Jilunia laotingensis: one gene and its partner. The protein of the gene in region 1 binds, or shares a complex with, the protein of each later gene. Links are inferred from orthologs where the notes say so. Each region holds a gene or a part of one and is shown on either strand. Other genes may lie near its edges. The genes, in order: dnaG and dnaB.

Evidence for each region.
Region 2: the proteins of dnaG (region 1) and dnaB are in contact, whole or in part, in a crystal structure (PDB 2R6A), measured with the Geobacillus stearothermophilus proteins. The link is inferred for Jilunia laotingensis from one-to-one orthologs. Residues at the interface, in WP_049624496.1 of Geobacillus stearothermophilus: Lys456, Leu457, Leu458, Pro459, Ala460, Asn463, Ala464, Leu467, Leu535, Leu536, Ile537, Ala538, Gln544, Glu545, Asp548, Tyr549, His552; in WP_033016901.1 of Geobacillus stearothermophilus: Ser13, Glu15, Ala16, Gln18, Glu91, Leu92, Asp94, Ala95, Val96, Pro97, Thr98, Ala99, Ala100, Asn101, Tyr104, Tyr105, Ile108.

The regions. Positions count from the first base shown.
Region 1 is NZ_JACRTF010000001.1:2,297,702-2,300,962, reverse strand. What follows is about bases 217-3,144. They hold dnaG (DNA primase), read left to right. Parts: upstream 217-627; coding sequence 628-2,661; downstream 2,662-3,144. Other genes in these bases: H8744_RS08710 (Rpn family recombination-promoting nuclease/putative transposase), read right to left, coding at 217-457. Also shown: more of H8744_RS08710, read right to left, coding at 1-216; GTP cyclohydrolase I FolE, read right to left, coding at 3,202-3,261. UniProt on the Escherichia coli protein: RNA polymerase that catalyzes the synthesis of short RNA molecules used as primers for DNA polymerase during DNA replication.
Region 2 is NZ_JACRTF010000001.1:3,510,828-3,514,052, forward strand. The notes cover bases 213-3,104. They hold dnaB (replicative DNA helicase), read left to right. Parts: upstream 213-827; coding sequence 828-2,381; downstream 2,382-3,104. Other genes in these bases: ispE (4-(cytidine 5'-diphospho)-2-C-methyl-D-erythritol kinase), read right to left, coding at 213-615; pheT (phenylalanine--tRNA ligase subunit beta), read left to right, coding at 2,564-3,104. Outside these bases: more of ispE, read right to left, coding at 1-212; more of pheT, read left to right, coding at 3,105-3,225. UniProt on the Escherichia coli protein: The main replicative DNA helicase, it participates in initiation and elongation during chromosome replication. Travels ahead of the DNA replisome, separating dsDNA into templates for DNA synthesis.

The DNA of each region.
Region 1 (3,261 bases):
GCTGGGCAACGGAAAGTTGCAGCACATCATCGTTATGAAGCCCACGGAACACAGTATATCCATGATAGACATAATCTTCCCCTTGTCCCAAATCGAAATAGACTATATTAACCGAATACACTTTATGCACCTGATCATAAGGGTCACCCTGGTTGATATATTCCGCAATCGCTTTGCAAGTGCCGTAAAGCATCCGGTGAAAATAATCCACCTCGCTACTATTCTGCACCTCGATAATAATCAGTTCCCCCTTGCTGTTTTCCGCCAACATGTCCACCCGGTTGAACTTATCCTCAAAACGATCCTGATTGCCCTCGCTCTCCAATATACGTTCAATACGAATTTTCTCACCCAGCAACGTGGTGAGGAAACCTTCCAGTATGACAAAATTCGACTTATTACGGAGCAACCGCTTGGCAGCCCAGTCGAAACGTACTAAACGCGGACTATTACCCATAATGATTTATTCTATTGATTATTATATAAGTTGTAACACAACAAAGATAGGAAAAGTTTATAAACAAAACAAACAATAATGCGCATGATTTAACCGAACCAACGGGCTTCGCGATTTGATTTTAACGAAAATATCCAGTACCTTTGCATGGCTAAACAAAGGAACGTTTCATGATAGACCAGCCCACCATAGACCGCATTATCGATGCCGCACAGATTGTAGATGTCGTATCGGAATTCGTCACGCTGAAAAAGCGCGGGGTGAACTATGTCGGACTGTGCCCTTTCCATAGCGACAAAACTCCTTCGTTCTACGTCTCGCCCGCCAAAGGGCTATGCAAATGTTTCGCCTGCGGAAAAGGAGGAAATGCCGTGCATTTCATCATGGAGCATGAGCAGATGACGTATCCCGAAGCCCTGAAATTCCTGGCGAAGAAATACAACATCGAAATCAAGGAACGGGAACTGACCAGCGAAGAAAAGATGGTGCAGAGCGAACGTGAAAGCATGTTCATCGTCAACAACTTCGCCCGCGATTATTTCCAGAACATCCTCCACAATCATGTGGACGGACGCAGCATCGGCATGGCTTACCTGCGCCAACGCGGTTTCCGGGACGACATCATCGAGAAGTTCCAATTGGGATATTGCACGGAAAGCCATGATGCCCTCTCACAAGAGGCGCTCCGCAAGGGATACAAAAAGGAGTACCTCGTCAAAACCGGACTTTGTTATGAAACGGATGACCACCGCCTGCGCGACCGTTTCTGGGGGCGTGTCATCTTCCCCGTACATACCCTTTCGGGAAAAGTCGTGGCGTTCGGTGGCCGCGTACTCAGTAGCCAGACCAAAGGGGTCAAGGTGAAGTACGTCAATTCGCCCGAATCGGAAATCTACCATAAAAGTAACGAGTTATACGGCATTTATTTCGCCAAACAAGCGATGGTGAAGCAGGACCGGTGCTTCCTGGTAGAAGGTTATACGGATGTGATATCCATGCACCAGTCAGGGGTGGAAAATGTGGTCGCCTCTTCGGGAACGGCACTCACTCCGGGACAAATCAGGCTGATCCACCGTTTTACGAACAACATCACAGTACTCTATGACGGAGACATGGCGGGCATCAAGGCTTCCATCCGGGGAATAGACATGTTGTTGGAGGAGGGAATGAATATCAAAGTTTGCCTTTTACCGGACGGAGACGATCCCGACTCATTCGCCCGGAAACATAATGCAACGGAGTTCCAACAATTTATCCAGGAACATGAGACGGATTTCCTCCGGTTCAAAACCAGCCTTCTGCTGGAAGATGCCGGTAAGGACCCCATCAAACGGGCGGAACTGATCAACAGCCTCGTACAAAGCATTTCAGTGATCCCTGAAGCCATCGTACGCGATGTTTACATTAAGGAATGCGGGCAATTGCTCCATGTGGAAGATAAATTGCTGGTTTCCGAGGTGGCCAAACGCCGGGAAGCCTTAGCTGAAAAGGCAAATAAGCCGACCTATAATAATACACCCGATGCAACGGCAGAGGTTCCGGGAAGTGACCTGGCGGGAAATGCCGTTCCCCCACCCTTCCCGCCTGAAGAGGGAGAAAACCTCGATACGTACCAGTCATACATCCCGCAGGAAGGCAAAGAGGGACAGGAATTCTACAAATACGAACGGTTGATTATCCAGGCAGTGGTGCGCTACGGAGAGAAAATCATGTGCAATGTGGAAGACGAGGAAGGAAAAGAGGTTCCCATCAGTGTCATCGAATATGTCATCAACGACTTAAAGGAGGATGACCTTGCTCTGCACAATCCAGTTCACCGCCGCATCCTTTCAGAGGCAGCATCGCACATTCACGATTCCGGCTTTGTCACCGAACGATATTTTATCGCTCATCCCGATCCGGCAATCAGCGCAGTAGCTACCGAACTTGCAAGCGACAGGTATCAACTAAGCAAGTTCCATTCCAAAACGCAGAAGATCATCACCGATGAAGAACGCCTCTTCGAATTAGTCCCCATTTTGATGATTAATTTCAAGAACGCCATCGTTGCCGCGGAGCTGAAGCATATCATGTATGCCCTGCAAGACCCAGCCATTGCGGAGGATGACGAGAAATGCGCTGCCCTGATGCAACGCCATAAGGATATGAAAGAGATCGAAAAACTGATGGCAAAGCGGCTGGGAGACAGGGTGGTGTTAAGATAAGAAAAAGAGACGAAGGAAGAGTAAAGAAGGAGGAATTGAGTGAAAATAGTTTACACTAATAAGTAGCAGAAGCCATAGTAAATACCCGGCACCGAGGAACACTTTGCTGCTCACCGATGAAGGGACTGTTGCTCACCGATGAAGAGATCGTTCATCACCGAGGAACAGGGTGTTCATCACCGAGGAAGAAAAGCGACCAAAATATTTTGATAATCAAGCATTTATATCCTGCATTTCAGAAAAGACTTATCCAAAACAGCAATTTTACAAGTCATGTGCCTAACTAAAGAACTGGAATATTATTTGACAATCTTCTTCTATTTTTGAGCGATTATCTTTTTATCATTCGATCAATGAAGTATAAAACTCCGCCCCATTGACAGAATTCACAAACGACGAAGATTCAGAGGATTTGCCAAAAGAGACTTTCAAAAGAGACTGACAGGAGTAACTGCATCTCAAATTTCCCCTCTTCATTCTCTCTTATCAACTCTCAATACTTCTTTCTTCCCTCTTGATTCTAAACTTTTCCCTCTTACTTCATCGATTAATCAAATCCATAAACTCTTCCCGAGTTTTTGCCTGATTGAAAGCACCTGT
Region 2 (3,225 bases), 1.2 Mb from region 1 along the record:
CCATTCGTGTACGGAGGTACCGGCCAGCTCTTTGAGGGAGTATTCCGGCTTATGGGGCTTTATCAGGGAAAATGCTTCACGCGTTGAAACAAAAATATCCGGTTTGACCAATATGATTTTATAACCTTTTAATGAAAGGGTAACGGGGGAGAAAATATTCCCGATCCCTTCCGCATATGTAGGGATGTTTTTAATAAAGAAAGCGCAATCAGCTCCTAACATGGCGGCATACTTCTCCAGTTCAATGTCCGTTAGCTCTAATGAGAACTTTTTATTAAGTAGCTTTAGCATGGAAGCTGCATCCGACGAACCTCCTCCCAATCCTGCGCCACAAGGAATGCGCTTATATAAATGGATGTCTACAGGTGGTAAGTCGAATTCTTTATCCAATAATCGGTAGGCTTTTACAACCAGGTTGTCATACGGATTCCCGTCTAAGACAATACCTTTCTGTTGCAGAGTGATTTTTTCTTTGGTATGACTTGCAACATGAATCTCCAGCGCGTCTTCGAGAGGGACAGGGTAAAAAATGGTTTCAAGATTGTGGTATCCATCCGGACGCTTCTCGGTAATATTCAGCCCGAGGTTTATTTTAGCATTTGGAAATGTGATCATCTCTTAATTTACGATTTAATTATAGGCGATTGAAGTTACTCGTTTTTTTAAACTATGCAAAGTTAGCAAAATCTTCATTGCTCATTCTTCATTCTTCATTAATATATTCTATCTTTGTTGTCCCTTTCACGTTAATAGCGTGTTTGGAATGCATTTAGTAAGATTTGATATATATTTTTCCATTCGTAAATAGTTAAATTGTAAGTATAAAGATGGCTGAACAACAAAAAAGAACCCCGCGTAATACCAAACCTAAGGCGACTCAACCTGTCACTGATTATGGCCGAATACAGCCACAGGCAACCGAATTGGAAGAAGCGGTATTGGGTGCTTTGATGATTGAGAAAGATGCTTATTCATTAGTGAGTGAGATCCTTCGTCCGGAATCTTTTTATGAGCATCGTCATCAGTTGATTTATGCTGCAATCACCGATCTTGCAGTTAACCAGAAGCCGGTGGATATCCTGACTGTAAAGGAGCAACTTGCTAAAAGAGGGGAGTTGAAGGAGGTAGGCGGACCTTTTTATATTACTCAGTTGAGTAGTAAAGTAGCTTCTTCCGCCCATATCGAATATCATGCCCGCATTATCGCGCAGAAATATTTGGCACGCGAACTCATCACCTTTACCAGTGGAATCCAGAGTAAAGCATTTGACGAGACACTCGATGTCGATGATCTGATGCAGGAGGCGGAAGGTAAGCTTTTTGAAATATCCCAGCGGAATCTGAAGAAAGATTATACGCAGATCAACCCTGTGATTAGCGAAGCGTATCAATTGATTCAGAAAGCTGCTGCACGGACGGATGGTTTGAGTGGTTTGGAGAGTGGTTATACCAAATTGGATAAGATGACTGCCGGTTGGCAGAATTCCGACCTCATTATTATTGCTGCCCGGCCTGCGATGGGTAAAACGGCCTTCGTGCTTTCTATGGCAAGGAACATTGCTGTTAACTTTCGTAATCCGGTTGCGTTGTTCTCTCTTGAAATGAGTAACGTGCAGTTGGTCAATCGTCTGATTTCAAATGTATGCGAGATTCCAAGTGAGAAAATAAAGAGTGGACAGCTTGCGGCATACGAGTGGCAGCAACTCGACTATAAGCTGAAAGACTTGATAGATGCTCCGCTCTATGTAGACGATACACCCTCTCTGTCTGTATTCGAACTTCGTACGAAGGCACGCCGTTTGGTTCGCGAACACAATGTGAAGATCATAATTATTGACTACCTCCAGTTGATGAATGCCAGTGGGATGGCTTTTGGCAGTCGTCAGGAAGAGGTTAGTACCATCTCGCGTTCGTTGAAAGGGCTTGCCAAAGAATTGAATATTCCTATTATTGCCTTGTCCCAGTTGAATCGTGGTGTCGAGAATCGTGAAGGCATAGAAGGAAAACGTCCCCAATTGAGTGATCTTCGTGAATCCGGTGCTATCGAACAGGATGCCGATATGGTCTGTTTTATTCATCGACCGGAATACTACAAGATCTATCAGGATGATCATGGGAATGACTTGCGGGGCATGGCTGAGATCATTATTGCAAAACACCGTAATGGTGCGGTGGGAGACGTGCTTCTCCGGTTCAAAGGAGAATATACCCGTTTCCAGAATCCGGAAGACGATATGGTGATTCCTACTCCCGATGAAGGAGCCATCCTTGGTTCGCGAATGAATTCTTCACCCGCAAGTGTGCCTCCACCGGCTCCCGATTTTATTCCTCAGGGAGGGAATCCTTTTGGAGGAAGCAGTGAAGGGCCGTTGCCTTTTTAATAGAAAATAGATTATACGATTCGTAACAAGTGATATTGATGAAAATGACCGGTGCTAATTCCTATGCGGATTCGTGTCGGCTTTTTCTATTTGGTTAATTTTCTACCTATTAATTCCCCGCCAACCAAAAAATCTTATTAACTTTGCGAGTCTTTTTTGAGAAACAATAAAAACTTAATGATATGAATATCTCTTATAATTGGCTGAAAGAGTATGTTAACTTCGATCTGACACCTGATGAAGTGGCTGCTGCGCTTACTTCCATCGGACTGGAAACGGGAGGCGTGGAAGAAGTTCAAACCATTAAAGGTGGTCTGGAAGGTCTGGTGATCGGTGAAGTTCTGACTTGTGTGGAACATCCTAATTCAGACCATTTGCACATCACAACTGTAAATTTGGGAAATGGCGAACCTACTCAAATCGTTTGTGGCGCACCGAATGTTGCTGCCGGACAAAAAGTAGTTGTTGCCACATTGGGCACGAAACTTTACGATGGGGATGAATGTTTTACGATTAAAAAGTCGAAGATTCGCGGTGTTGAATCTATAGGAATGATTTGTGCGGAAGATGAAATCGGTATCGGAACTTCTCATGATGGAATCATCGTATTGCCGGAAAATGCCATCCCGGGCACTTTAGCCAAAGATTATTATAACGTAAAGAGTGATTATGTCCTTGAGGTGGATATTACTCCGAACCGTGCAGATGCATGCTCACATTACGGAGTAGCTCGTGATTTATACGCATATCTTATCCAAAATGGTTACCAGGCAACATTAAATCGTCCGTCAGTAGATCGTTTTACGGTAGAAAACCATGATCTTGACATCAGTGTAACGGTAGA